DNA from 3 places in the Acidovorax bellezanensis genome. Region 2 is predicted to be linked to each of the others. Evidence: predicted binding sites of a transcription regulator. Region 2 holds the regulator's gene; each other region holds the start of a gene.
What was found. The regulator HrcA, encoded in region 2, represses chaperone genes, less so after heat shock. The targets are predictions, from matches to a motif close to TTAGCACTCNNNNNNNNNGAGTGCTAA.

Region 1 (9,670 bases), on a different contig from region 2:
CAGCCCCGCCCGCCTACAGCCCCCATGTCAACGGCGAGCGCATCTACCAGAACGCCTGCGCCGTCTGCCACGAGGCCGGCAGCGGCCCGACGCTGTTTGGCGTGAAGCCCCTGCTGGCGCTCAACACCAATCTGCATGCGAGCAGTCCCGACAACCTGGTCCAGATCATCCTGAACGGCATCCAGACGCCGGCCAATGACGCGCTGGGCCATATGCCGGGCTTTAGGGACAGCCTGGACGACAACCAGATCCTGGATTTGACGACTTATTTGCGCGAACGATTTGCACCGGAGGAACCCGCTTGGCCCCATGAAACGAAGGCAATCAGCAAACTGCGCGCCGCATCACATGCCCTACCGCATTGATCTCGGTGACGCGAATGAAAGTCGGAATATGTCCCTCTGAGATCGGCTCCACGCATTCAATCCGCACTACCACTCATTTCTTGACGACTGCGCTCCATAAATCCGATTAATGGATTATTCGGACGCCATGAAAAATCAAGGCGCGAATACAGGCCAACGCCATTCAATTTCCGCCTTGCAGGATATCGGTTCAACAGTATTGCAATGACCCACAAAGGAAATATTACATGTCATCTTCATTAATATCGGTTGAGAAAGGCATCCAGACAGCTGGTGTCGGAAAATTTCAATATCGGCTTTTTGTGATTTTCGGTCTGGTATGGCTGGCGGATGCCATGCAAGTGCTGTCCATCGGCTTCAGCGCCCCCTCGATCGCCAAGACTTTCGGCATCACCATGCCCGAGGCCTTGAGCACCGGCACCTTCTTCTTCATCGGCATGCTGATCGGCGCCTTCGCGTTCGGCCGGCTGGCGGACCGCATCGGTCGCCGCCCGGTGCTGATGATGGCCGTGGTCATCGACGCCTGCGCGGGCGTCGCGTCGGCTTTCGCACCCGATCTGGTCTGGCTGCTGGCCCTGCGCTTCGTCACCGGTATCGGCGTGGGCGGCACGCTGCCCGTCGACTACACCATGATGGCCGAGTTCCTGCCCAGCAACAAGCGTGGCCGCTGGCTGGTGCTGCTCGAGTCGTTCTGGGCCGTGGGCACGATCTGCCTCGCGGTGCTGTCGCTGATCGCGGTCGCCTGGGGTGACGATGCCTGGCGCCTGATCTTCTTTGTGACCGGAATCCCGGCGCTGATCGGTGTGGTGCTGCGTTTTTACATTCCTGAATCGCCGATGTTCCTCAACCGCAACGGCAAATCGGAAGAAGCGCGCCGGGTGCTGGAACGCGTGGCCAAGGTCAACGGCAAGGATGTCAAGATTCCCATGCTGCAACCCGAACTGCAGGAGCGCAAGTCGATCTTTGCCCTGTTCTCCTCGGAACTGCGCCGCCGCAGCATAGGCTTGCTGATGGCCTGGGCCTTGATCTCGATTGCCTACTACGGCGTGTTCGTCTACCTGCCCATCAAGCTCGCCAGCTCCGGCTTCGGCTTCATGCGCGGCCAGGAATTCCTGGTGGTGCTGGCCCTGGTGCAGTTGCCGGGCTTTGCCCTGTCGGCCTATGGTGTCGAGCGCTGGGGCCGCAAGCCCACGCTGATCGGCTTCCTGCTGCTCAGCGCCGTGGGTTGCATGCTGTACAGCCTGGGCACTTCGACGATCGTGGTGGTGGGCTCGACCCTGCTCATGAGCTTCTCGCTGCTGGGCACCTGGGGCGCGCTGTACGCCTTCACGCCCGAGGTCTATCCCACCGACCTGCGTGCCAGCGGCATGGGCATGGCCGGCGCGACCGCGCGCTTCGGCGGACTGTTCGCTCCCGCCATCATCGCCCCCATCATGGCCACCCATTTCACGCTGGCCCTGGCCGTGCTCTCGAGCATGCTGGTGGCGGGTGCGATCGCGATCTGGTCCGTGGATGTGGAATCGCGCAACCGCGTGCTGGATTGAGACCGGCTACTGACTGAAAAAGAGCCGCCAGGGCATGCCCTGGCGGCTCTTTTTTGTGGTGCGGCGCACCCATCAAGCGGCGTCGCCGCCCTCCAGCATCTTGCGCAGCAGGAAATTCAAGGCCAGCCGTTCGGCGGGATTGAGATTGCCATAAGTGCTTTCGGTGATCTGCTGCGCAAAAGGCTCCATCTCGGTCACCAGATCGTGCCCGGCCTGCGTCAGCTTGATCACGACCTTGCGCCTGTCCATGCGATCGTGGTCCACGCTGACCAGCTCCCGTTGTTTCAATCTATCCACCACGCCACGGATGGTGGCCTGGTCAATCACCGTCGCCTTGACCACATCCGCCAATGAACTGCCGTCATTGGTACGAATGGAACTCAGCACCACGAACTGGGCGGCCGTCAGCTGTGAATCTGGAATGTATTGCTGGAAAAGCGCAGTATGCCGCTGGTAGGCACGGCGCAGAAAATGCCCTATCTGGTCTGAAAAAATATATTCTTGCGGCGGGAATTCAGGGCTGTTCTTCATTTTTGTATTTTATGAATATTTTTCCTGCTTGGATGGTCTCACTTCCATTCCGCCACACCGCCTCATAAAATTTCATTTTTCACCCCCCTTCTTTACCAAGATCAAAGTGTCATGCCGTGGACTCACCGCAAGAAAGCCGATGGCACGGCCCACAGGCGCCGCGAGGCGGGGGGTGGACCCGGTGGACACAGACTGTCCATGGTTAAGGAACTTCTGGCTTAGCACTCTGTCCAATAGACTGCTAACATGAAGGTATGGAAGAAAGGACTTCAATGACCTCCACATCCGGAAACATTGCGACGACCACTCTGACGCCCACCAACCCCTGGGCTTTGGTACCCCCGCTGGGCAACCTTGACGCCTATATCACGGCCGTCAACCGCCTTCCCATGCTCACGCTGGAAGAAGAGCAGGACTACGCCCACCGCCTCAAGAACAACAGCGATCTGGACGCTGCCGGCCGCCTGGTGATGTCTCACCTGCGTCTGGTCGTGGCCATTTCCCGCCAATACCTGGGTTATGGCCTGCCCCACGGCGACCTGATCCAGGAAGGCAACGTCGGCCTGATGAAAGCCGTCAAGCGTTTCGACCCCGAACAGGGCGTGCGCCTGGTGAGCTACGCCATGCACTGGATCAAGGCCGAGATCCACGAGTACATCCTCAAGAACTGGCGCATGGTCAAGCTGGCCACGACCAAGGCCCAGCGCAAGCTGTTTTTCAACCTGCGCTCGATGAAGCAAGGCCTCAAGGCCGATGCCGCTGCGCTCGATGGAAACACGAACCGCGACACGCTCAGCGCCCTCGAGATCGACACCGTCGCGCAAAAACTCAACGTCAAGCGCGAAGAAGTCATCGAAATGGAAACCCGCATGTCGGGTGGCGATGTACTGCTGGATCCGTCGCCTTCGGATGACGGCGAGAACGCTTTTGGCCCCATCGCCTACCTGGCCGATGGCGCGCACGAGCCCACGGCCATGATCGAGTCGCGCGAGCGCGACGCGCTGGCCACCGACGGCATCAGCCTGGCGCTGAACGGCCTGGACGAGCGCAGCCGGCGCATCGTCGAAGAGCGCTGGCTCAAAGTCAACGACGACGGCTCGGGCGGCATGACACTGCACGAACTCGCCGCGGTCTATGGCGTCAGCGCCGAGCGCATCCGCCAGATCGAATCGGCCGCCATGAAGAAGATGAAGAAGACGCTGGCCGAATACGCCTGACCTGCCCTGCCCGCCGGGGATAATCAGCGCACCGCCTTTACAGGCTGTGCGCTTTTTTCATCGCCGGGCCGCCCCCATGATCAGTTACCAGAGGAGTTCTCCATGATTTCCACGCCAAGCCGCCGCACGGTGCTCACCTGGGCGGCCGCCGTGACAGGTGCCGCAGCCATGCCGACACAGGCTGCCGGCCCCGCCGCCTGGCCGAGCCGCCCCGTCAAGCTGGTGGTCGGCTTTCCCGGCGGATCGTCCCCCGATCTGGTCGCGCGCACTCTGGCCGAGCCGCTGGCCAAGCTGCTGGGCCAGCCCGTGGTGGTCGAAAACAAGGTCGGTGCCGGCGGCAACATCGGCGCCGATGCGGTCGCCCGTGCCACCGATGACCATACGCTGGGACTGATGATCAATGGCAACATGACCATCGCCAAGCTGATCAATCCCAAAACCAGCTACGACCCGCTCAAGGACTTGCAGCCGGTCAGCCTGATTGCCACCGCACCGCTGGTGCTGGCCGCCTCCATCCATACGCCAGGCCACACGGCCGCCGAATTCTTCGCGGCCGCGCGCGCCAGCGGCGACCAGTGGAGCTATGGCAGCCCGGGCATAGGCACCGTCGCCCACATCGGCATGGAGCTGCTCAAGGCGCGTGCCGGCATCGCTCCAGTGCACGTTCCCTACCCCGGCAATCCGCAGGTGATCAACGCCATCATTGGCGGGCAAATCCAGATGGCTTTGCTGCCCCCGGCCATGGCCGCGGCCCAGGCGCGTGCGGGCAAGCTGCGCGTGATCGGCGTGACGTCCACCAGCCGTTCCACGCTGGTGCCCGAGTACCCCAGCCTGGCCGAAGCCGGCATTGCCAACTACCAGATGGAAATCTGGAACGCCGTGGCGGCGCCGCGCTCGCTGCCCCAGCCCGTGGTCCGGCGCCTGGAAACGCTGCTCAGCGAAATCGCGCGCAGCCCCGACGTTCGCGCCAAGCTGTTTGCCCAAGGCTGGCAAATCGCCGGCACCTCGTCCGAAGGCCTGGCCAACCGCATCCGCACGGATGTGAAGGTGATGGGCGACATCATCCGCAGCCAGAACATCTCCGCCCAATGAAAATGGGCCCCAAAGGGCCCATTCATGTGAGGTAACAGCTGATCCGGACTCAGCTCTTCTCGGAAAGCAAAGTGCGCACGTCGGACACCACGACCTGCGGGCCGCTGCCGTAGCGTTCATAGACCCGCAGACGGCCTGCGGGGTCGTACACGTAGCTGCCGGCCGAATGGTCCAGGGTATAGGTTTGCGGCGTCTGGCCTTCGACCTTCTTGTAGAAGATCTTGAAGTCCTTGGCGATCGCCGCGGTCTGCTCGGGCGTGCCGCGCAAGGCCACAAAGCTGGGATCGAAGTTGCCCATGTAGGCCTTGAGCATCTCCGGCGTGTCGCGCTCGGGGTCGAGCGAGACGAAGATCGCCTGCAGGCGCTCACCATCGGCGCCCAGCAGTTGCTTGACTTCGGCCAGCTCCTGCAGCGTCGTGGGGCAGACATCGGGGCACTGGGTGTAGCCGAAGAAAACCACCACCACCTTGCCCGCAAAGTCCTTGAGGGTCCGCAGCTGACCGTTGGCGTCGGGCAAAGAGAAGTCGCGCGCATATTCGGCGCCGGTCACATCCACCCCTTGAAAGCTCACTTTTTCTTCCCGGGAGCAGCCGGCCAGCCAGCCAACGGCGCCCGTGCCCAGGGTCGTGGCCAGCATCAGCTTCAGTACACGTCGTTTGTCCATAGTCATTCAATAAATATAGTGATCCGCGAGCAAGGCCGTGAACAGCAGGCTCAAGTGGATCAGGGAAAAGCGAAAGGTCTTGCGGGCCAGTGCATCCGAGTAATTGCGCCACAGGCGAAAGCCATAGGCGCAAAAACCCAGACCCAACACCACGGCCGCGGCCAGATACAACCAGGAGCTCATGCCGAAGATGAACGGCATGAGGCACCCGGCAAACAATACCAGCGTATAGAGAAACACTTGCAAGCGGGTGAATTCATTGCCGTGCGTCACGGGCAGCATGGGCAGGCCGGCCTGGCGGTATTCTTCCACCCGGTACAGGGCCAGGGCCCAGAAATGCGGCGGCGTCCAGAGGAAGATGATCAAGAACAGGATCAGCGCTTCGGGCCCAACCTGACCGGTCATGGCCGCCCAGCCCAGCACCGGCGGCATGGCCCCTGACGCTCCACCGATGACGATGTTCTGCGGCGTCAGCGGCTTGAGGATCACCGTATAGACCACGGCATAGCCGACAAAGGTGGCCAGCGTGAGCCACATGGTCAGCGGATTGACCCAGACATACAGCAGCGCCGAGCCCGCGGCGCACAGCAGCGCGGAGAACACCAGCGCCTGCACGTGCGACAGCTCACCCTTGGCCGTGGGCCGCCAGGCCGTGCGCTTCATCTTGGCATCGATGCCCGTCTCGACCAGGCAGTTGAAAGCGGCGGCGGCACCGGCCACCAGCCAGATGCCGGCACAGGCCACGGCCATGCGCCCCAGTTCGGCCATCGAGGGCCAGGCCGGCACGGCCAGCACCATGCCGATCAGCGCGCAGAAAACAATCAGTTGCACCACGCGCGGCTTGGTCAGCGCGTAAAACTGGGCCATGCGCGATGGCGCGGAAAGGGGGACAGCTAGGCTCATGCGGGGACTCGGTTCAAAACAACCTGGAAAAGCGGACTAGCGCAGCGGCGGGGCGGGGTCAGGCCGGCCGGCCTGGTCCCAGGACGCGGAGGCGCGCAGCAGCCGCTCCAGGTCGCTCTTGGCCTTGGCGGCGCTGGCCTTGTCCAGCGATGCCGGCATGCGCATCATCCAATGACCCAAGGGATCGACCACATACAGGTGGTCTTCCAGGCGCTGACCGGCCGCCGGCTCCAGCCAGGCGGCCAGCGCCTGCGCATCGACCCGCAGCACCTGGGCCTGGGCCAGCGCTGACGCCAGCGCCGCAGGCGGCGCAGCCGTATCGGTGACCAGCCAGACCCAGTCCAGCCTGTCCTTTTCACGGCCCAGGCTCTCGCGCAACTGGCGCTGCAGGTACAGGTGCTCCTGACAGCGGGTATCGCATTGGCTGCCGGACGCGCTGACCAGCAACCACTGGCCCTTGAGCGACGCCAAGGGCACGGTCTTGCCGTCCAGCGTTTGCGCCGAAATTTCTGGCAACGGTTTCTGCGGCTGTATCAGCTCGCCGAAATTGCGCCGCCCCTCGGGACGGATCACGTAATAGGTGAAGTAGGAAGCGATCACCGGAGCCGCGCAGACCAGCAGCAAGGTCATCATCTGCCAGCGGCCGGAGCGCGTGCGCTGCACGGCCTGCAAGGCTTCGCCCGCGGGCGGAAGACCGTGCACGCTCAGGCCCAGCGGCTGGGGCGCGGCGCCCTCAGACGGCGGGCGGCTTGCGCTGGCCAAGGAAGCGTCGGACGAATTGAAACCAGACATAGAGAACCGCCATCAGGACACTGAGTCCAAACCATTGAAATGCATAGCCGTAGTGCTTGTCCACGCCAGCCTCCACGCGGGGCCAGTCGCGCTGCAGGCCTTCGCTGTCCGCCCCCGTCTGCACCACGCTCACGTCGAGCAGCGGCAAGCCGGTTTCGGCCCGCAAGTGGCCCATGTCCAGATTCTGTCGGATACGCGACGTTTGTGAAACAGGGTCTGCCCCGGGTGCCAATTCATACAGCCGAGGGGGCGACAAGGCCAGCCGCCCGGACACCTCCACCACGCCCGCGGGGCTGTCCACCGGCAACAGCGCCGTGCGGTCCTGGAAGTTGCGCGGAATCCAGCCGCGCTGCACCAGCACCACCGGCGCGCGGCCCGCCAGGGCCGGCAGCGCCAACTCCAGCGGCGTGAATACGAAAAATCCGGGACGCCCGTGCATTTGCCGGTTGTCCAGGTAGAGCGTGTGCTGCGCCAGCCAGCGGCCTTGCAGCACCACGGGCCTATGCACCAGATCGGACGCGGGAGCCGTCAAGGCCTGCAACAGGGCCGGGCCGGCGAGCGGCGCCTGCGCGCCACGGGCTTCGATGGCGGCGGCCAGGGCCTCTTTCTGGGCCGCACGATCGAGCTGCCAACGGCCCAGTGCCGCAGTGCCGGCAATGCCTGCCACGGCTGCGCAGGTGATGAGCCAAAAACGCCACCCTCCTGGTCGACCCGCTGGTCTTGTACCTGTAGTCACCAGATAATGGTCTCCATGAAAATCCTTATCGTCCTGGCCTTCCTGGCAATTCTCGCCAGCCTGGGCAGCGCCTTGTTCTTCATGATGCGCCGCCCTAGCGGCAGTACCGAGCAAGCGGGCGAAATCAGCCCCGAAGACAACCGCCGCCGCAGCCGCCAGATGGCCCGCGCGCTCGCGCTGCGCGTGCTGATCTCGGTGCTGCTGTTCGTCTGCCTGCTCGTCAGCTGGAAGCTGGGCTACATACAGCCCACTGGCCTACCAATTACACGCTGAGAGCTTATCCACTTTCCCCGACCTGCCATCCCCCCTTCGACAGGCTAAGGGCGAACGGCCTTTGGCACAGGTCACGGCATTTGAAACCGGCGCAGCCCATCAAGGAGGCAGCGAGGAAGGGCCGCCCCGCACCGAGGCTGCCGTCCCCCTCCACCGAAGGTTGAGAGGGGGAAGACGCGAAGCGGCTCAGGGGGTGCCTTAAGTTCACATCCAATAGACCAGCACGTACAAGCCCAGCCAGACCACGTCCACAAAGTGCCAGTACCAGGCCGCGCCTTCGAAGCCGAAGTGCTTGTCGGCCGTGAAGTGGCCTTTTTGCAGGCGCAGCGTGATGAAGAACAGCATCAGCATGCCGACGAACACGTGGAAGCCGTGAAAGCCCGTGAGCATGTAGAAGGTCGAGCCGAAGATGCCCGAGGACAGCTTGAGGTTCAGGGCCGTGTAGAGGTGGTAGTACTCGTAGATCTGCACGCACAGGAAAGTGAAGCCCAGCGCCACCGTGGCCCACATGAAGCCAATCGTGCGGCTGCGCTGGTTTTCACGCAGGGCGTGGTGGGCAATGGTCAGCGTCACGCCCGAGGTCAACAGCAAGGCGGTGTTGATGGTCGGCAGCCAGAAAGGACCCACCGTCTGGAACGGCTCCACAGTGTTGGTGGGCGAGGCCGTGATGCCTGCGGCCACGCTGGGCCAGATCGCCTTGAAGTCAGGCCAGAGCAAGGCATTCTCGAGTCCGCCCAAGGCCGGCACCGAGTGCACCCGCCCCCACCACAGCGCGGTGAAGAAGGCGCCGAACAGCATCACTTCCGAAAAGATGAACCAGCTCATGCTCCAGCGGAAGGACTGGTCGATCTTGCGGCCGTACAGCCCGCTTTCGCTTTCATGGATGGCGTCGCGAAACCATTGGTAGAGCACGACCAGCCACCAGGCCAGACCGAAGCACAGGCTCCACTTGCCCCATTCGTGGCCATTGATCCAGAAGCCTGCGCCGAGGATCATAAAGAACAGGCCGGCCGCTCCCATGATGGGATGGCGCGACTCGCCGGGCACGTAGTAGTACGGTGTTGCGCCTTGGGTAGTTCCACTCATTTCCAGCTCCTGACTCTCTAGGTCCTTGTGTCCGTCTGCAGCCCTGTCTCCGGGGCGCTCAAACGATCCAGTTCACGATCAAGATCAGGCCGGCCACCAGTATGAAAATGGCCACCAGCCCCCCCACTACCACTTGCAGCGGAGTGATGTTTTCAACGTCTTTTTGGTAGTCGCTGCCTTTGCGCACACCCAGCAGCGCCCACAGCAAGGCCCGCGCCGTGCGCAGCACCGAGCCCTTTTTTTCCGATTCAGGTTCCGTCATAAGGCCGCGTCCTTTGCTGGCAGTGCCGGCGCCGCCTGATGCGCCACCGTGCCGGCCGGGGCCGCCGGTGTCTTGCCACCGACTTCAAAGAAGGTGTAGGACAGCGTAATGGTCTTCACATCCTTGGAAATCCGCGGGTCGATCACAAAGGCCACGGGCCACTCCTTTTTCTCGCCCGGCTCCAGCGTGTGCTGGGTGAAGCAAA
Region 2 (9,670 bases):
CGCCGGGCCGCACCGCTGCTCGGCGCGCACACCCAGGAAGTTTTTGCCGAGCTGGGCCTGTCGGCTCAGCGCATTGCGCAGCTGCAGAACGCCGGTGCGTTTGGCGCGGCCAGGAAGACGCTGGAGCCCGCGTGATCGACGCTTTTATTGACTGAATGCCGCTTTCCATGGACCACGCCCCCCCCGTGCCGCCGCCCTTCATCGACGCGCACCACCACTTCTGGGACCTCGACCACAACCCGCATCCCTGGCTGCAGGACGAGCCCGTTGCCCACTTCCGCTACGGCAGCTACGCAGCGCTCAAGCGCAACTACCTGCCGGAGGATTTTGCGCGGGACACGGGCGCCTGCGCGCCCGCGGCCAGCGTGCATATCGAAGCGGAATGGAGCCGGGCCGCGCCCGTGGACGAGACCCGCTGGCTCACGACGCTGGCCCAGCGCTACCAGCGGCCTTCGGTGGTGGTGGCGCACGCGGATCTGGCGGATGCCGAGGTGTCGCATGTGCTGGCCGCGCAGGCCGCTTTTGCCATGGTGCGCGGCATTCGCCACAAGCCCGTGGTGTCCCTGACGGCGCAGGACGCGCGCCGTGGAGAGGCCGGCTCCATGGACGATGGGCGCTGGCGCGACGGCTATGCCTGGCTGGAAAAGTTCGGCCTGTCTTTCGACCTGCAGGCGCCCTGGTGGCACCTGGAGCAGGCGCTGGATCTGGCGCGCGACTTCCCGGCCACGCCGCTGGTGCTCAACCATACGGGCCTGCCGTCGGACCGCAGCGCCCAAGGCCTGGCCCGTTGGCGGCAGGCCCTTGCGCGTCTGGCCGACGCCCCCAACACAGCCTTGAAAATATCGGGCCTGGGCCAGCGGGATGTGCCGTGGACGGCCAGTGACAACGTGCCGGTGATCCAGGACGCGATCGCCATTTTCGGCGCCGACCGCTGCATGTTCGCCAGCAACTTCCCGGTGGACAGTCTGGTCACCAGCTACGGCGCCATCGTGTCGGCGTTTGCACAAGCCATCGCCCCCCTGGCCCCGGCCCAGCAGCGCGCGCTGTGGGGCGGCAATGCGGCGCGCATCTACCGCATCGCCAACTGGGCCTAGGCCCGCTCACACGCTGGCCGCGAGCTCCTTGCGCATCCACTGCACAAAGGATTGGATGCGCGCATCGGTGCTGCGCTCCTGGGGGTAGACCAGGTAATAGGCGTGCTCCACCGGCAGGCTCAGTTCGGGAAACAGGCGCACCAGCCGGCCCGCCGCCAGGTCCTGCTGGACCCAATTCTTCTTGACCAGCGCCACGCCTTGGCCGTCGATCGCCGCATCGATGACCAGGTGGCTGGGCCAGAAGGCAGGCCCGCGGCTGGTGTCGATGTCATGCATGCCCATGTGCGCCAGCCACGCCGCCCAGTTGGGATTGCTCACATCGTCATACGTGCTGTCGTCGTGCAGCAGCACATGCTGGCTCAGGTCGCTCAGTTCGTTGATAGGGTGCGCGCCCTGTTGCAGCGCCGGGCTGCACACGGCAATCACATCGACCGACAGGCACAGCTCGGCCTGCAGGCCGGCATACACGCCACGCCCGTAGCGCACTTCCATGTCGACGTCGTCGCGGGTGAAATCCACCATGTGCTTGGAGGTGGAGATCTTCAGGTCCAGCCCGGGCAGCGCCTGGGCCAAGCCGCGCATGCGCGGTATCAGCCATTTGACGGCAAACGTGGGCGGCAGATTGATCTTCAGCGCCGGCGAGCTTTGCTCGCGGTGCAACTGGTAGGTGGCCACGGCCAGCTGGCGAAACGCTTCCTGCACGCCTGGCAGATAGGCCTTGCCCGCGGGCGTCAGCGTGAGCGTCTTGGAATCCCGGATGAACAGCGCGATGCCCAGATTGGCTTCGAGGGACTTCACCTGGTGGCTCACGGCAGACGGCGTGACGAACAGCTCTTCGGCCGCTTTCGTGAAGCTCATGAGCCGTGCCGAAACTTCAAAGGCCCGCAAAGGGTTCAAGGGGGGGATTTTCCGGGGCATGGTCTAAAGCTCGGCTGGGGAATGTCGGACCCCAGAGGATAGCGAACGCGCGGTCGGCCACGCTGCGCAGCGCGTCTGCACGCTCGGGGGCTATTTCGGTCAGCGTGCGACGCAACAGCAGGTTCAAGTTCGGCGTGGTCTGCTCGGAAATATTGACATCCAGCGCACAGGAAAAAGTCGAGGCGGCCTGTGGGAATGGGAGGTTGGCGTCCTTGACGGCCAATGCCCCGCGCAGCCCGTCGCGCAGAGCCGTCAGCGTGCGAAAGGCCTCGTCGTCAGCCGCCTGCACCGGAGGAGCGGGCAGCACGGGCCATGCCAGCCCATGCGGGTGCCGCGTGGTGGACTAGGCCTCGTAGGCGACGGCACTGGCCGCCACGCGCTTCCTGGGGGCCTTGACGGGCTGGGCCTGGGCCGTCTGGAAAGCAGCCTCGCCGCCGACGCGCGTTGTCTGCTCGTTCTCGGACAACTTGAAGACCGCCACGGCCTCCACCAGCGACTGCGCCTGGGTGTTCAGGCTGCTGGCGGCGGCCGCCATTTCCTCCACCAGCGCGGCATTCTGTTGCGTCGTCTGGTCCATCTGTGTGACGGCTTCGCTCACCTGGGCCATGCCGGTGTTCTGCTCATGGCTGGCGGCGCTGATCTCTCCCATGATGTCGGTCACGCGGCGAATCGACGTGACCACTTCGGTCATGGTTTTGCCGGCCTGGTCCACAAGACGCGAGCCCTGCTCCACGCGTTCCACGCTGTGGTTGATGAGCTGCTTGATTTCCTTGGCCGCCTCGGCACTGCGCTGGGCCAATGCGCGCACTTCGCCCGCCACCACGGCAAAGCCGCGGCCTTGTTCGCCCGCGCGCGCTGCTTCCACCGCCGCATTCAAGGCCAGGATATTGGTCTGGAACGCAATGCCGTCGATGACGCTGATGATGTCGGAAATCTTGTGGCTGCTTTCATCAATGCTTTTCATGGTCTCCACCACCTTGGCGACCACTTCGCCCCCCTGGGCCGCCACGGAGGAGGCACTCACGGCCATTTGATTGGCTTGGCGGGCGTTGTCCGCGTTATGGCTGACCGCCGAGCCCAGCTGCTCCATGGCTGCCGCGGTCTGCTCCAACGCGCTGGCCTGCTCCTCGGTGCGGCCTGACAAATCGCTGTTGCCTTCGGCAATCTGGGTACTGCCGGCGGCCACGCCCTGGGCATTGCCACGCACGGCGGTCACGGTCTGCACCAGGCTTTGCTGCATGCGTTGCAGCGCGCTCAGCAGATGGCCCATCTCGTCCTGAGACTTGACCAGGATTTTCCCGCTCAAGTCACCACTCGCCACCCGGTCGGCGACCTCCACGGCCTGTGCCAGCGGACGCGTGATGGAGCGGGTGATGGTGACGGCCATGAAAATCGCCAGGACCAGGGCAACCGCGCCGGTGACCAGCACCTGCCGTCCCAGACTATCGGCCGCGGCTTCAGCCTGCTGACTGGCGGCGTCCGAACCCCGTGTCTGGTGATCCAGCAGCTCACGGATGGACCGCTGGTATTCCAGCTGAACGGGGCGCAGCTGGATTTCCAGCATGGTCTGGGCCTCTTCTCTTTGGCCTTGCGCCAGCAGTGCCAAAAACTCATCGCCGGATTTACTGAAGGCAGTGCCGCGCTTGCCAATCTCCGCCAGCATGGTTTTTCCCTGGTCAGAGCGAACGAGCTGAGCGAGCGCCTTCATTTCTGCATCGATATCGGCACGGTTCTTCTGGATCGAGGCACGTGCTGATGCCTGGATCTTCTCTGTCGTGAAGAGCGCCAGATTGCGGAACTGAATCGCTTGCTCATTGCCACCATCCGTGACATTGTTCAAATTCCGAATGATGGGGATGGCCCTTTGGGTGATCTCTTCCAGTTCAGCGCGTTGCGTGGACGATCCCAGGAGTGCCACCCCTCCGAGTATCAGCATCAGTACCGTCATGATGATGAATGCGGCAGTCAGGCGCGTGGAGATTTTCAAGCGGTCCATTCATGATTCCTTCAATGGGTGAATCGATGTCTCTTAATTGAAATAATATGTAACTTAGAATGAAAAGTGTATCTTGTTTGTCTTTGGTCAAGGTGCAACTTTTCTTCTGTTGCTAGAGAACACCTCCCGGACTGCGCAAAAGCAAAAGCCTGCTATGCAAAACATAGCAGGCTTTTTTTACTCGCCTGACAGGGCGTGACCGCGTTGAGCGGCAGCCCGATCAACGTGCCGCCGACGGCTGCAACAGCTTCACTTCTTCAATCTGCGCACGGCCGCCTTGGTCTGCTCCACATGTTCGAGCGGATCGGCGCCGACATGGGCAAACTTGATCTTGCCGTCCTGCCCGATCACATAGGAGATGCGGTCGGCCCGGTTGGGATCGGCGGCCGCCGAAGCATCGTAGGCCTGGATGGTCCTGGCCTTGGGATCCGACGCCACGGCAAACTGGTCGCGACAGGCTTCGGTGGAAAAGCGCTGCAAGGTGGCGATATCGTCATGCGACATGCCCACCACCTGCGCGCCCAGGGCCTTGAACTGCGGCGTGGCCTCGGCAAAGGCGTGGGCCTCCTGGGTACAGCCCTGAGTGAAGGCCTTGGGGAAGAAATACAGCACCACCGGCCCCTTCTTGAGAGCCGCCTGCATATCGAACTCGAAAGGCTTGCCCGCCACCGCCGCCTGGGTGGTGAAGGCCGGCGCCGCATCACCGACCTTGAGCACCGCATGCGCGGCCGGGGAGAACAGGGCCGCGAGCGCAACGGCTGCGGAAAATGCAAAGGGAATACCAAAGCCGGTAGTGCGCATGGGAGCTTTCTGCCAATGGTGGATGAGTGGCATTGTCCAGGCTTTCGGTTTTTCCCTGGCCGGCATGCCCTGTGCGTCGGCATGCTGAAGGGGTGCTTGGTGCAGCGCGTTCGCCAGAGGGTGGGCACTCATAAATTCTAGACGCATTGAAAAACGGCGACAGCCCACGCGGCCACCGGCCGCAATGCACCCACAATGGGGTTCGACATCACGCAGAAAGATTTGAAATGACAGACAAGAAAGTGGCGGTCATCACGGGTGCAGGATCGGGCGTAGGCAAGGCCGTGGCCCAGGCTTTGCTGGAAGCAGGCTTCCACGTGGTGCTCGCGGGTCGGCGCGCCGAGTTGCTCGAACAGGTCAAGAAAGAAGCCCAGACGCTGCATGGCCGGGGCGATCGCGTGCACTGCGTGCCCACCGATGTGAGCGACCCAGATGCCGTCGCCGCGCTGTTCGAAAGCGCGGTCGCCACATTCGGCCGCGTCGATCTGCTGTTCAACAACGCCGGCCGCGGCAACCCGCCAGGCTCTTTCATCGACTGGACGCCGGATCAGTGGCGCGAGGTGGTCGATGTGAATCTGAACGGCATGTTCTATTGCCTGCAGCAGGCCTTCAAGGTGATGCGCGACCAGAGCCCGCAAGGCGGGCGCATCATCAATAACGGCTCCATCTCCGCGCATGCGCCGCGCCCCAATTCGATCGCCTACACCGCGACCAAGCACGCGGTGATGGGGCTGACCAAGACCGCCGCGCTCGACGGCCGCCAGTACAACATCGCCGTGGGCCAGATCGACATCGGCAATGCGATGACCGACCTGGCGTCGCGCATGGCCAAGGGCGTTCCCCAAGCCAACGGCGAGATCGCTGTCGAGCCCATGATCGATGTGGCCGTGGTCGGCCAGTCGGTGCTCTACATGGCCAGCCTGCCGCTGGAAGCCAACGTGCTGTTCCACACCGTCATGGCGACCAAGATGCCTTTCGTCGGCCGGGGCTGAAGCGCGGTCGCCCGGACCGGTGTTGCGCCTGGGATCTGGGGTTTCATTCGCCAGATTCGCGGGCTCCCAACCACCGCACACACTGGTACCTTTGAGGTGCATGTCCCGTCGAGGCCACCAGCGCGAACCGATCCGCTATGAACTGGATATGCGGAATGCGATCTGGCAGCCTTGGCTGGCCCACCTTCCTGGCCAAAGTCAGATGCGGGCGATAGGCCTCTTCCTGCGTCTTCAAACCCATGGCCTTCAGTCTCTGCTCCAAGCGGGCATGCAACTCGCTCAACTCCTCTGGAACCACCGAGGCAGCCAGCACGAGCAAGCCTCGCGGCCACAGCCAGAGTTGATCGAGCGTGACAGTCACCGGGGACATGGTGACATCCAGCGATTCCAGATCAGGCATGCGATCTGCCCCCACGCTGCCCAGAAAATGCAGCGTCACATGCCAGTCCTGCGGGGCATACACCGCTGCGCCTGCCGGCAAGTCCATTTGCTGGACCAGATCAGCGATGGCATGGCTGCAAGGCGCATCGGGCCAAAGGGCCAGAAACAGGCGTTGGGTCTTTGCGGTCGGGCCGTCCATGATCAGGATTGTGATCAGTCAGGCCTTCTCTTTCCAGCCATTTTTGCTGCAAAGAATGTGCGGATGAGCCCCCCAGGCCACATGTCCGCGTTGACACCTGGCTGCCGCCAGAAAGAAAAACGGCCTGCCGAATTACCGGCAAGCCATTGATTTCATTGAATAAACACTGGTAGGGCGTGACAGACTTGAACTGTCGACCAAAGGATTATGAGTCCTCTGCTCTAACCAACTGAGCTAACGCCCCCCTGCTGCCGCGCCACTGAAGGCGTCTTGGCAAAACCCGACCATTGTAGTGCCTAGCGGCGGTAGCTCAAGGCATTGGTGACGAGTTTGGACGTGATGTCGACGATCTGGATCATCTTGTCGTAGTTCATGCGCGTCGGGCCGATCACTCCCAGGGTGCCGACGATCTTGCCGTCGACTTCGTAGGGCGCGCTCACCACCGACAGTTCCTCGAAGGGCACGACCTGGCTTTCGCCGCCGATGTAGATGCGCACGCCTTCGGCCTGGCTGGAGATGTCGAGCAGGCGCAGGATCTGGGTTTTCTGCTCGAACAGTTCGAAGGCGCGGCGCAAGTGGTCCATGTCGCTGGAAAAATCGCTCACGGCCAGCAGGTTGCGCTCGCCCGAGATCACCACATCGGCCTCGTCGCTTTGCATGGCTTCGGTGCCGACGTTGACGGCGGCCTGCATCAGCGCCGCGACTTCGCCGCGCAGCTGGTCCACTTCGCCCTTGAGCCGCTCCCTGACCTGCTCCATGGCCAGGCCCTCATAGTTGGCGTTGAGGAAGTTGGCGGCCTCGACCAGTTGCGAGGAGGTGTAGTCGACTTCGGTGAAGATCACGCGGTTTTGCACATCGCCTTCGGGCGAGACGATGATCACCAGAAAGCGCTTTTCGGACAGGCGCACGAATTCGATCTGGCGGAACACCGAGGTGCGCTTGGGCACCATCACCACGCCGACGAAGTGCGACAGGCTCGACAGCAGATGGGCCGCGTTGGCAATGACTTTCTGCGGCTGTTCGGCCGGCAGCACGGGCGCGTGGAAGTCGTCGCGCTGCACCGTGAGCATGGTGTCGACGAACAAACGGTAGCCTTTGGCGGTGGGAATGCGGCCCGCGGAAGTGTGTGGGCTGACAATCAAGCCCATGCCTTCCAGGTCGGACATCACATTGCGTATCGTCGCAGGCGACAATTCCAGGCCCGAGGCGCGCGAAAGGGTGCGCGAGCCTATGGGCTGGCCGTCGGCAATGTAGCGCTCGACCAGCGCTTTGAGTAACAACTTGGCACGGTCATCGAGCATGTAGTGATTTTAATGATGTAATTTGAAAATGACGTCTAAGTTCCGCCGAGTCGCACTGATCGGGAAATACCAGTCGCCCGCCTCCAGCAGCGCCAGCCCCGACAGTGCACGCCAAGCCCTGCAAGATATTGCCAGCTTTGTCAGCAGCCAAGGATGCGAAGTCATTTTCGAATCCGAAACTGCTGCCCATGCGGGCATACACCAGTATCGGTCCATGGATGTCGACGGCCTCGGGGCCACTTGCGACCTGGGTCTGGTCGTCGGGGGAGACGGCACCATGCTGGGCATAGGCCGCCATCTGGCGCGCTATGGCACGCCGTTGATCGGCATCAACCAGGGGCGCCTGGGATTTGTCACGGATATTCCCTTGGAAGGGTACCAGACCGTTCTCACGCCCATGCTGCAAGGGGAATACGAGGAAGACCTCAGGCCCATGATCCGTGCGCGCGTGATGCGCGGCGAGCAGCAGGTCTTCGAAGCCCTGGCCATGAACGACGTGGTGGTGAACCGCGGCGCGACGTCGGGCATGCTCGAAGTGCGTGTCGAAGTGGGCGGCAATTTCGTCGCCTACCAGCGCGCCGACGGCTTGATCGTCGCCACCCCCACGGGCTCGACGGCCTACGCGCTGTCGGTCGGCGGGCCGATGATGCACCCTTCGATTCCCGGCTGGGTGATGGCGCCGATTGCGCCGCACACCTTGTCCAACCGCCCCATCGTGCTGTCGGATGCGACCGAAGTGGTCATCGAAGTGGTCGGTGGGCGCGATGTGAGCGCCAATTTCGACATGCAATCGCTGGCTTCACTGCTGCACGGCGACCGCATTCTGGTGACGCGGGCCGAGCACTGCGTACGTTTTCTGCACCCCAAGGGCTGGAACTACTTTGCCACGCTGCGCAAGAAGCTAGGCTGGAACGAGGGTGGGAACTGAAATGGCACTTAAACGTATTGCCTTGCGTGACTTTGTCATCGTCCAGGCCCTGGACCTGGACCTGCACAGCGGCTTCACCGCCCTCACCGGCGAGACCGGCGCGGGTAAATCCATTCTGATCGACGCCGTACAGCTGGCCCTGGGCGCGCGCGCCGACGCTGGCGTGGTGCGTGAAGGCGCGGCGCAGGCCGACATCTGTACCGAATTCGACTGCCCCGCACGGCTCAAGCCCTGGCTGGAGCACGGCGGTTTTGCGCTGGAAGACAGCCTGCTGCTGCGCCGCGTGATCGATGCCCAGGGCCGCAGCCGCGCCTGGATCAACGGCGCGCCGGCCACCGCCACCCAGTTGCGTGCCGTGGGCGAGCAGTTGCTCGACATCCACGGCCAGCATGCCTGGCAAAGCCTGACCCGCCCGGACGCGGCACGCGAACTGCTCGACGCCTACGCCGGCCTGTCCACGCAGCCGCTGCGCAAGCTCTGGGACAGCTGGCGCGGCGCCCGCCAGACGCTGGAACACGCGGTGCAGGCGCAGGACAGCCTGCAGCGCGAGCGCGAACGGCTGCAGTGGCAGATCGCCGAACTCGACAAGCTCGCTCCGGGCGACGACGAGTGGGAAGACCTCAACGCCCAGCACACCCGCCTGTCCCATGCCCAGGCCCTGCTCGACACGGCGCAAAGTGCCTTGTTCGCCATCGAAGACGACGAGACCGGCGGCCTCGCGGCGCTGAACCGCGCGCATGGCGACCTGCAGGACCAGGAGCACCTGGACCCGGAATTCAAGGAAATCGCCGAAGTGCTGGCCTCGGGCCTGGCGCAGATCAGCGATGCACGCCATTCGCTGCAGTCCTACCTGCACCGCACCGAGCTCGATCCGGAGCGCCTGGCCGAACTCGACACGCGCCTGTCGCTGTGGATGCAGCTGGCGCGCCGCTACAAGCGCCCGCCGGCCGAGTTGCCGCAGCTGTTCGCCGGCTGGAAGGAAGAGCTGCGCCAGCTCGACGCCGTGGTCGACATCGAGGCCTTGCGCCAGCAGGCCGATGCCGCCTATGCCCAGTACGAG
Region 3 (9,670 bases), 170 kb from region 2:
TTTTCATGCCGCGCTGACCGCCAGCGCACGCTCCTTGGCCCTGCGCGCCCGGCGCTTGCGCTCCCAGATCACGATGCCCGTGACCGACAGCATGACCACCAGCAGGCCCATGAAGGACATCATGATGCGTCCCGGCAGGCCCAGGATGCGCCCCGAATGCAGCGGCAGCTGCAGTTGCACGAACACATCGGCGGCCGTGCCATGCCAGGGCCGGTGCATGCCCAGCACTTCGCCGTTGTCCGCGCTCACATAGATGTTCGACAGACCCATGCCCATGCCGCCCATTTCATCAGCCGGATCGAAGAACGACACGTTGTAGAACGGGAAATCCCCGCCGTACCAGATGCCGCCCGGCGGGTGCTCGAAGCCCAGGCGCTCGCCTTCGCGGCGCGCGATATCGATCGCCGTGGCGAACGAGACCTTGGGTTCGATGAAGCTGCCGAAAGGCGCGGGCGTGATGGTTTCGTACGGGCCGGGCGTGGTCGTCGAGATCTGGCGCATCACCGGATAGAACACCTCGCGGTACAGGTTCAGCGAAAAGGAAGTGAACGACACCACAATGATGAGGACCCAGATCCACAGGCCGCCCGCGCGGTGCAGGTCGAAGTTGAGCTTATAGCCGCCCGCGCGCCAGCGCACGACCCACGACGGCTGCCAACGGCTCCACCAAGATTTTGACCCCCCTGAGCCGCTCACGCGGCTTCCCCCTCTCAACCTTCGGTGGAGGGGGACGGCAGCCTCGGTGCGGGGCGGCCCTTCCTCGTTGCCCCTGCGCTGGGACAGCACAGTTGCATGGGCTGTTGACGGCATTGACACGCGGCGCGCGGCCAGGCGCCGCGGCAGCGTGAGGTAGAGCGCGACAAAGCTGTCGATCAACCACATCAGCGCCACGCCGCCCATGAGCCAGAAGCCCCAGCGGTCGCTGCCCCAGAAGGCCGGCATGTGCAGGCTTTCATGCAGATGGCGCAGCCAGGGCATGAGGTTGCGGGTGCTGAGCGTGAGGCTCTTGGAATCGCGGTGCCCGGTGATCTGCGCGGTCACCGGGTCGACAAACACGTTGTTGTAGTCGAGCACATGGAACCGGCCCGTGGCCGGGTCCTTGCGCGGGCGCACCAGAAAGGAGGCCGCATGGCCTTCTTCCAATCCCAGCGTCATGTAGGCCACCTCGGCGCGCGGGTCGCTGGCTTCGACCGCGGCCGCGAGTGCCAAGGGGTTCCGCAGCGCGCCCCGCCCCGGGGTGTGCATGATGTCGCCGTTGAGCCATTCATCGATCTCGTGGTCCCACGAAATCACCGCACCGGTCGCTCCCGCCACGATCAGGAAAAGCGCCACCGTCAGGCCCATCCAGCGGTGGACCACGGTCCAGAACTCACGCATGTGGCGCTACCTCAGAAATCGACACTGGCGCTGAGGGCGAAAGTACGCGGCGTGGACTGCACCAGGTAGTTCGAACCCGGATAGCCGCCGACCGACGCCCAGTACTGCTTGTCGAACAGGTTGTCGACACGCGCGCGCAGCGTCAGCAGGCGGTCGTTGCCGATGTCCATCATGTAGCGCACACCCAGATCGGTGCGGGTCCAGCCCTTGACGTTCAGCGTGTTGGCCGCATTCGCATACTGGCTCGAAGTGTGGATCAGGCGCGCATTGAGCGCCAGGCCCTGCACGCCGGGCACATCCCAGTCGCCGCCCAGCGTCAGCTGGCGACGCGGCACGCCGATCGCGTTGTTGCCCTGGTACAAGCCACCGGCCGTGGTCTTGAGCTTGGCGTCCGCAAAAGTCACACCGCCGAGCACGCGCAGGCCCTTGACGGGCTCGCCAAAGACATTCAGCTCCAGGCCGCGGTAGCGCTGCGTGCCAAACTCGCCGAAGACCTGGTTCTGTACATAGCTGACCGGCTTGTCCATGGTGTAGAGCGCGGCCGTGGCGCCGAGTCCGCCCTGCTGCCACTTCACGCCGACCTCTTTTTGCTTGGCGCGGTAGGGCGAGAACACCTGACCGGCATTGAGCACGGGCAGGTTGCCGGCAGAGGTGGGTGCCACCTCACCCTTGACCAAGCCTTCAACATAGTTGCCGTACAGCGAAAGTGCGGGCGTGGCCTTGAACACCAGACCCACGACCGGCGTGGTCGCCGACTTCTTGTAGCTGCCAGTCTGCAGGTCGGTCGCATTGCTGAAGCTGTTCTGCTCAATGCTCTGGTGGCGCAGGCCCAGGGTCAGCAGCACGCGATCGTCATGGAAGGACAAGGTGTCGGCCAGCGCATAGCTCTGCAGCTTATCCACGCCCGCGCGCAGCGGGTCGGACAGATTGCCGCTGCCCAGATTGGTGGCCGGGCGCGCCGAGCCCACCGGGTCGTAGATATTGATGGGGAAATTGCCGCCAGTGAACATGGCCCAGGCGTTGCGCTCCTCATGCGCGAACCACGAGGCGGACGCGACCACCTGGTGCTGGACAGCGCCGGTCGCGAAGCGCGCGCGCAGACCGATTTCGCCGGTCTTCACATCGTCTTCACGGCTGTTGTCGAAACGGCCCGTATTCGCCATCCCGGAGCGATCGACCATCGTGGGACTGGCCAGTGAATTCTCTTCCTTGCCGCGCTTGAGCCCGCCCGCGGCCCAGGCCGTGACCTGGTCGCTGAGGTCCCATTCGGCGCGCGCGGTGGCAAACAGGTCCTTGGCATTGGAATAGGTCCAGGGCTGGGCGTAGTTGGTCTTGTTGTCGGGCACGGCGGGAATGAAGTCCGCAGCGGGCGTCAGATTGGGACGCGCGCCCTTGAGCTTGTCGTCCTGGTAGCCGAGGTCCGCCGACACGCGCACATCGCGGCTGCGCCAGTCCAGGCCCAGACCCAACGCCGTCAGCCCGCGGCTTTCGCCGTCAATAGCCGTGCCGCCATCGCGGCGCACGGCATTGAGTCGCACGCCCGTGTTGTTGTCCGGACCGAAGCGGCGCGAGAGGTCGACGGACGCCGACACCTGGCCGCCCGACTGCACGCCCAGGTCCACGCGACTCAGCGCTTCATTGCTCGCGCGCTTGGGAACGAGGTTGATCGCGCCGCCGAGGTTGCTGCCCCCCGGGGCCGCGCCATTGAGGAAAGCGCTTGCACCGTGCAGCACTTCGACGCGCTCGAAGAATTCCGACGCCACATATTGGCGCGGCAGCAGGCCGTACAAGCCGTTGTAGGCGATGTCGTCCGAGTACATCGGCTGACCGCGCAGCATGTAGATTTCCTGGAAATTGCCATAGCCCCGGGCACTGCGCACGGCAGGGTCGTTGAGCAGCACTTCGCCCACGCTTTTCGCCTGCTGATCGCGGATCAGCGTATTGGTATAGCTCGTGAGCTGAAACGGCGTGTCCATCAGGTCCTGCTGCCCCAGCAGGCCCACGCGGCCACCACGCGCCACCTGCCCGCCGGCAAAGGGCTTGGCCAGGCCTTCGACCGAGGCATCGGCGCTGGCTTCGACCGTGACCGTGTCCATCTCGGGGGCAGAGGCTGCTGGCTGCGCCCCCGCCGTGCACGCAGTTGCCCACAAGGCAATAGCGCCCACAGTGGGGCGCAGTGACGGGTTTTTCATAATAAAAACAAAAATGATTCTCGTTTGATTTTATCTTTTGCGGCTTTTCCCTCCTGGGCCGCCGCCAAAAACCACAGGGATTTCCCGGACGAGGCTTCCAAGCACCCTCTGCGATCCCCGGATTCGCCAAGGCCTCTTGCCGCAAAACACTTGAAAGTCCGAAAAACGCCCTTATCATTAGCACTCGTTGGGATAGAGTGCTAACAGTGCCCTGCCCCCGGCAATTTCGAATGTCGAGCCGCTCCCGGCTTGGCAGTGTGGTTCCAACCTGTTGATGTATCTGGAGATGTTATGAAACTTCGTCCCTTGCACGATCGTGTGATCGTTAAGCGCCTCGAAAACGAAACCAAGACCGCTTCCGGCATCTTTATCCCTGACAACGCCGCCGAAAAGCCCGACCAAGGTGAAATCCTGGCCGTCGGCCCCGGCAAGAAGAACGACAAGGGCGAACTGATCGCTCTGAACGTCAAGGTCGGTGACCGCGTTCTGTTCGGCAAGTACAGCGGCCAGACCGTCAAGGTCGATGGCGACGAACTGCTGGTGATGAAGGAAGACGACCTGTTCGCAGTCGTCGAGAAGTAAGCACTTCTCCTTCCCGGCCTTCCTGTTAACTGAATTCGGAGAATCAAAATGGCAGCTAAAGACGTAGTTTTCGGTGGTGAAGCACGCGCCCGCATGGTTGAAGGCGTGAACATCCTGGCCAATGCGGTCAAGGTGACTCTGGGCCCCAAGGGTCGCAATGTGGTGCTGGAGCGCTCGTTCGGCGCCCCTACGGTGACCAAGGACGGCGTGTCCGTTGCCAAGGAAATCGAACTCAAGGACAAGCTGCAGAACATGGGCGCTCAGCTCGTGAAGGAAGTGGCTTCCAAGACCAACGACATCGCTGGTGACGGCACGACCACGGCTACCGTGCTCGCCCAAGCCATCGTGCGCGAAGGCTCCAAGTACGTCGCCGCTGGTCTGAACCCCATGGACCTGAAGCGCGGTATCGACAAGGCTGTGACCGTGTTGGTCGAGCAGCTCAAGGCCCAATCCAAGGCCACCACCACTTCCAAGGAAATCGCCCAGGTCGGCTCGATTTCTGCCAACTCGGACGAGTCCGTGGGCCAGATCATTGCCAACGCAATGGACAAGGTCGGCAAGGAAGGCGTTATCACGGTTGAAGAAGGCAAGAGCCTGGACAACGAACTCGAAGTCGTTGAAGGCATGCAGTTCGACCGCGGCTACCTGTCGCCTTACTTCATCAACAACCAGGAAAAGCAATCGGCCATCCTGGACAACCCCTTCGTGCTGCTGTTCGACAAGAAGATCAGCAACATCCGTGACCTGCTGCCCACGCTGGAGCAAGTTGCCAAGGCCGGTCGTCCTCTGCTGATCGTTGCCGAAGACGTCGAAGGCGAAGCCCTGGCGACGCTGGTGGTCAACACCATCCGCGGCATCCTGAAGGTTGTGGCTGTCAAGGCTCCTGGCTTCGGCGACCGCCGCAAGGCCATGCTGGAAGACATCGCCATCCTGACGGGCGGCAAGGTCATCGCTGAAGAAGTCGGCCTGACGCTGGACAAGGTCACGCTGGAAGACCTGGGCCAAGCCCAGCGCGTCGAAATCGGCAAGGAAAACACCATCATCATCGACGGTGCTGGCCAAGCTGCTGAGATCGAAGCCCGCGTGAAGCAAATCCGCATCCAGATCGAAGAAGCCACTTCCGACTACGACCGTGAAAAGCTGCAAGAGCGCGTGGCCAAGCTGGCCGGCGGTGTTGCCGTGATCAAGGTTGGCGCTGCCACCGAAGTCGAGATGAAGGAAAAGAAGGCCCGCGTTGAAGACGCACTGCACGCTACCCGTGCAGCTGTGGAAGAAGGCATCGTGGCCGGCGGCGGCGTGGCACTGCTGCGCGCCAAGCAAGCCGTGGGCGAGATCAAGGGCGACAACGCCGACCAGGACGCCGGCATCAAGCTGATCCTGAAGGCCATCGAAGCGCCTCTGCGCGAAATCGTGGCCAACGCCGGTGGCGAGCCTTCGGTGGTGGTGGATGCCGTGCTCAAGGGCACTGGCAACTTCGGCTTCAACGCCGCCAACGACACCTACGGCGACATGATCGAAATGGGTATCCTGGATCCCACGAAGGTCACGCGTACTGCTCTGCAGAACGCAGCTTCCGTCGCTTCCCTGCTGTTGACCACCGAGTGCATGATTGCCGACGCCCCCAAGGCTGACGCTGGTGCCGACATGGGCGGCATGGGCGGCGGCATGGGCGGCATGGGTGGCATGGGCGGCATGGGCATGTAATTTCCCTCGGGAAATTGCGCTGTCCGGCGGGTCGCAAGGCCCGCCAGTCCCAGCCAACAAAAAACCCGCAGTCCGAAAGGGCTGCGGGTTTTTTATTGTCTACCGGCGTTCTCTCTGCGATTTGCATCGCTCGCAGCCTTTGAAACTGGCGCGGCCAAAAGCGAGGGACACCGAGCAAGGGCCGCCCCGCAGCGATGGTGTCGCCCCTAGCCGGGCGCCCCTAGCCGGGCACCCCTAGCCGGGCGCCCCCTTCCACCGAAGGATGAGAGGGGGGAGCCGGGGCCGGCCATCCGGTGAAGCGGCTCAGGCGGTGCTTATATATCCGCCGCAATCAGGCGTCGCATCAGGCCCGCGGTCGACGCATCCACGCCTTGCCAGTCGTCGCGCTCCTGGCGTGCAGCCAGATCCCGCGCCAGGCCCTTGCCCAGCTCCACACCCCACTGGTCGAAGCTGTTGATGCCCCACACGGCACCCGTGACGAACACCCGGTGCTCATACAGCGCAATCAGCGCCCCCAGCGATGCAGGATCGAGCTGCTGCAGCAGCAGAAAGCTGCTGGGACGGTTGCCCGGGCAGTATTTTTCGCTGCTCTCGTTCTTGCGCCCCACCATCAAGGCCTGGGCCTGGGCCACGGCGTTGACCAGCAGGCTGTGGTGGTGCGCGCCCAGGTACTTGCCGCCACCGCGCAGGGCGATGAATTCGACGGGAATCACGTCCTGGCCCTGGTGCAGCATCTGGAAGAACGCATGCTGGCCATTGGTACCCGGCTCCCCCCAGACGACGGCCGACGTGGCCACGCCCAGCGGACGTCCCTGGGTATCGACCTGCTTGCCGTTGCTTTCCATTTCCAGCTGCTGCAGATACGCCGTCAGGCGCCGCAGACCGTGGCTGTAAGGCGCGATGCAGCGGCTGCCAAAGCCTTGGAAGTTGCGATACCAGATATCCAGCAGGCCCATGCGCACCGGCAGATTGCGCGCAAGCGGCGCCGTGACGAAGTGCGCATCCATGGCATGCGCGCCCGCCAGCAGGGCGCGAAAATGCGTTGCGCCGACGGCAATCGCAATCGGCAGGCCGATGGCCGACCAGAGTGAATAACGCCCGCCCACCCAGTCCCAGAAGCCCAGGGTGCGGTGGATGCCGAACTGCGCCGCCGCCTGCACATTGGTGGTCAAGGCCACGAAATGATCGGCGATCGCACATTCGGCGGAATCGTCCTCCGAACCTCCGTTGGCCAGGAACCAGGTGCGCGCCGAATGGGCATTGAGCATGGTTTCGGCCGTGGTGAACGACTTGGACGCCACCAGGAACAACGTGCTGTGCGGGCGCACGCGCGACAGCACATGGCCCAGTTCATGCCCGTCCACATTCGAGACGAAATGAAAGCGCTTGCCCGAATCGCACCAGTCCTCGAGCGCGTTGACCACCACTTCCGGCCCCAGATGGGAGCCGCCGATGCCGATGTTGACCACGTCGGTGATATGGGGCATGGCCCGCACCTGCTCCGCCAGAGCCAGCATCGCGTCCAGGGTGTCATGCACCTCCTCCAGGGCTTCGCGCACCGGCGCCGCCATGGCCGTGACCAGCGCCTGCTCACGCAGCAGGCCGCCATCGCGCGGCATGCGCAGCAGCCAGTGCATGGCCGCGCGCCCTTCGGTGCTGTTGACCGGTGCGCCAGCGAACATGCGCTCGCGCTGCGCGGGCAGGCGGCATTCCTGCGCCAGTGCGATCAGCAGCTGCTCGGTGTGGGAGGTGATGCGGTTCTTGGACAGGTCGGCGAAGACATAGGGCGCCTGCTGGCTCAGCGCGGACAGGCGCTGCGGGTTGGCGGAAAAATCCTGAGCGATGTCAAACGCCGCCATGTCTTGCTGGTAGTGGCGCGCAAGCGCTTCCCAGGCTGCGGTTTCATTGCATTGCACGCTCATCCTAAGCTGCCACCTGTTGCATCAAAGTCTCCAGCTTGAAAGTGTCGGCGACAAAAGCACGTATGCCTTCGGCCAGTTTTTCCGTGCCCATGGCATCGGCATTGAGGGCGAAGCGAAAGCCGGCCTCGTCGTAGTGCAGCGCCGGCAAGTCCAGCGCTTTCGCGGCCTGGGGGTCGAGGGCGCGTGTCAGCGGCGCATCGCTGGCCGCGAGCTGGGCCAGCAGTTCCGGCGCAATCGTCAGCAAATCGCAGCCTGCCAGGGCTGTGATCTGCCCCAGATTGCGAAAACTCGCGCCCATCACTTCGGTGGCAATTCCGAAGTGCTTGTAATGCGCATAGATCGCCCGCACCGAGCGCACGCCCGGGTCGTTGGCACCGGCCATCGCGGCCTCATCCCAGGACGCACCCGCCTGCTTTTTGTACCAGTCGTAAATACGTCCGACAAACGGCGACACCAGTTGCACCTTGGCCTGGCCGCAGGCCACGGCCTGGCACAGCGAGAACATCAGGGTCAGGTTGGTGTGGATGCCGCGCTGCTCCAGACGGCGCGCCGCTTCAATGCCTTCCCAGGTGGCTGCAATCTTGATCAGCACTCGGTCAATGTGCACGCCTTCGGCCTGGTACAGCGCGATGAGGCGTTCCGCGCGGGTCACCGTGGCTTCGGTGTCGAAGGACAGCCGCGCGTCGACTTCGGTCGACACCCGGCCTGGCACCAGCGCCAGGATCTCGCAGCCGAAGCGCACCAGCAAACGGTCCATGACCTCGTCCAGCGGCCGTCCGCGGCGCTGGACCACGGTGGCCTGCAGCAGCGGTGCGTACTCCGGCATCTGCACGGCCTTGAGGATCAGCGAAGGGTTGGTCGTCGCGTCCTGCGGTAAATATTGTGCAATCTGGCGAAAATCACCGGTATCCGCCACCACCGTAGTGAACTGTCGAAGTGCGTCAAGCTGACTCATGCCAAATTCCATTCTTGTAGAGCCTCCATGGGTGGAGTGCGTTGTAGCGATCTTACAAGCCCGCAGCCAGCAGAGGCAGCACCGCCGCTGAGGATGGGGCAGACCGTGTCCCGGGCGGGCTCTACTTCCATCCAATGGAACTCGCCCACGCCAGCCCCCAGTGTATGCGCTGCCTTGCGCCGTTCCGCGCAACGGGCGGATCGCTCACCCTCAGGGAAGGCAAGCAGATGAAACTGCGGTTACATTGACGGTCGCGCTGAACGCGGCCACCCGCGGGCCCTGTCCGCCGACCTTCGGGGTCGCAGGCCCCGCAAGCTTCTTGCCTCCGTCCAGGATTTCCATGCTCGATCGCATCACTGCCTCCCTGCCCTCGCTGGCCCCGGCCGAACAACGCGTGGCGCGTCTCGTTCTGGCCGATCCCCGGGCCTTTGCCCAACTGCCCGTGCGCCTGCTCGCGGAGCGGGCCCATGTCAGCAAACCCACCGTGGTGCGCTTTTGCCGCAGCATGGGCTATGACGGCCTGTCCGACTTCAAGCTCAAGCTCGCCGGCCAGGGCACCGAAGGCGTGCCTTTCATCCACCGCAGCGTGGACAGCGATGACAAGACCGGCGATGTACTGGTCAAAGTCGTGGACAACGCCGTCGCGGCCTTTCTGCAATATCGCAATGCCGCCAGCACCCCGGCCCTGGAGCAGGCCGCCCAGGCCATCGTCAGCAGCTGGCAGCAAAACCGGCGCATCGAGTTCTACGGTGCGGGCAATTCCGGCATCGTCGCGCAGGATGCACAGCACAAATTCTTTCGCCTGGGCGTGACCAGCCTGGCCACCAGCGACGGCCACATGCAGGTGATGAGCGCCACCTTGCTCGGCCCCGGCGACTGCGCCATCATCATCTCCAACTCCGGCCGCACGCGCGATCTGATGGACGCCGCCGACATTG

Region 1: rpoH (RNA polymerase sigma factor RpoH) is a predicted target of HrcA. The motif match lies at 2,659-2,685, and genes of this name have one in related genera.
Region 3: N0K08_RS21715 (co-chaperone GroES) is a predicted target of HrcA. The motif match lies at 3,747-3,773, and genes of this name have one in related genera.

The regions. Positions count from the first base shown of each region.
Region 1 covers NZ_JAODYH010000003.1:460,091-469,760, forward strand. Annotated here, with positions in the region: gene N0K08_RS05680 (c-type cytochrome) at 1-365, shown strand, start outside; gene N0K08_RS05685 (MFS transporter) at 593-1,909, shown strand; gene N0K08_RS05690 (MarR family winged helix-turn-helix transcriptional regulator) at 1,982-2,440, opposite strand; gene rpoH (RNA polymerase sigma factor RpoH) at 2,713-3,657, shown strand; gene N0K08_RS05700 (Bug family tripartite tricarboxylate transporter substrate binding protein) at 3,760-4,749, shown strand; gene N0K08_RS05705 (SCO family protein) at 4,799-5,413, opposite strand; gene cyoE (heme o synthase) at 5,420-6,316, opposite strand; gene N0K08_RS05715 (hypothetical protein) at 6,353-7,108, opposite strand; gene N0K08_RS05720 (SURF1 family protein) at 7,050-7,775, opposite strand; gene N0K08_RS05725 (twin transmembrane helix small protein) at 7,860-8,117, shown strand; gene N0K08_RS05730 (cytochrome c oxidase subunit 3) at 8,322-9,203, opposite strand; gene N0K08_RS05735 (DUF2970 domain-containing protein) at 9,262-9,465, opposite strand; gene N0K08_RS05740 (cytochrome c oxidase assembly protein) at 9,462-9,670, opposite strand, start outside.
Region 2 covers NZ_JAODYH010000017.1:324,578-334,247, reverse strand. Annotated here, with positions in the region: gene N0K08_RS22620 (CaiB/BaiF CoA transferase family protein) at 1-135, shown strand, start outside; gene N0K08_RS22615 (amidohydrolase family protein) at 168-1,094, shown strand; gene gcvA (transcriptional regulator GcvA) at 1,101-1,952, opposite strand; gene N0K08_RS22605 (phosphatase PAP2 family protein) at 1,969-2,319, opposite strand; gene N0K08_RS22600 (methyl-accepting chemotaxis protein) at 2,356-4,008, opposite strand; gene N0K08_RS22595 (peroxiredoxin) at 4,258-4,809, opposite strand; gene N0K08_RS22590 (SDR family oxidoreductase) at 5,037-5,801, shown strand; gene thpR (RNA 2',3'-cyclic phosphodiesterase) at 5,845-6,381, opposite strand; tRNA gene N0K08_RS22580 (tRNA-Ile) at 6,549-6,625, opposite strand; gene hrcA (heat-inducible transcriptional repressor HrcA) at 6,678-7,682, opposite strand; gene N0K08_RS22570 (NAD kinase) at 7,711-8,610, shown strand; gene recN (DNA repair protein RecN) at 8,612-9,670, shown strand, end outside.
Region 3 covers NZ_JAODYH010000017.1:154,122-163,791, reverse strand. Annotated here, with positions in the region: gene N0K08_RS21725 (PepSY-associated TM helix domain-containing protein) at 4-1,377, opposite strand; gene N0K08_RS21720 (TonB-dependent receptor) at 1,389-3,569, opposite strand; gene N0K08_RS21715 (co-chaperone GroES) at 3,861-4,151, shown strand; gene groL (chaperonin GroEL) at 4,200-5,855, shown strand; gene pgi (glucose-6-phosphate isomerase) at 6,170-7,777, opposite strand; gene tal (transaldolase) at 7,779-8,732, opposite strand; gene N0K08_RS21695 (MurR/RpiR family transcriptional regulator) at 9,073-9,670, shown strand, end outside.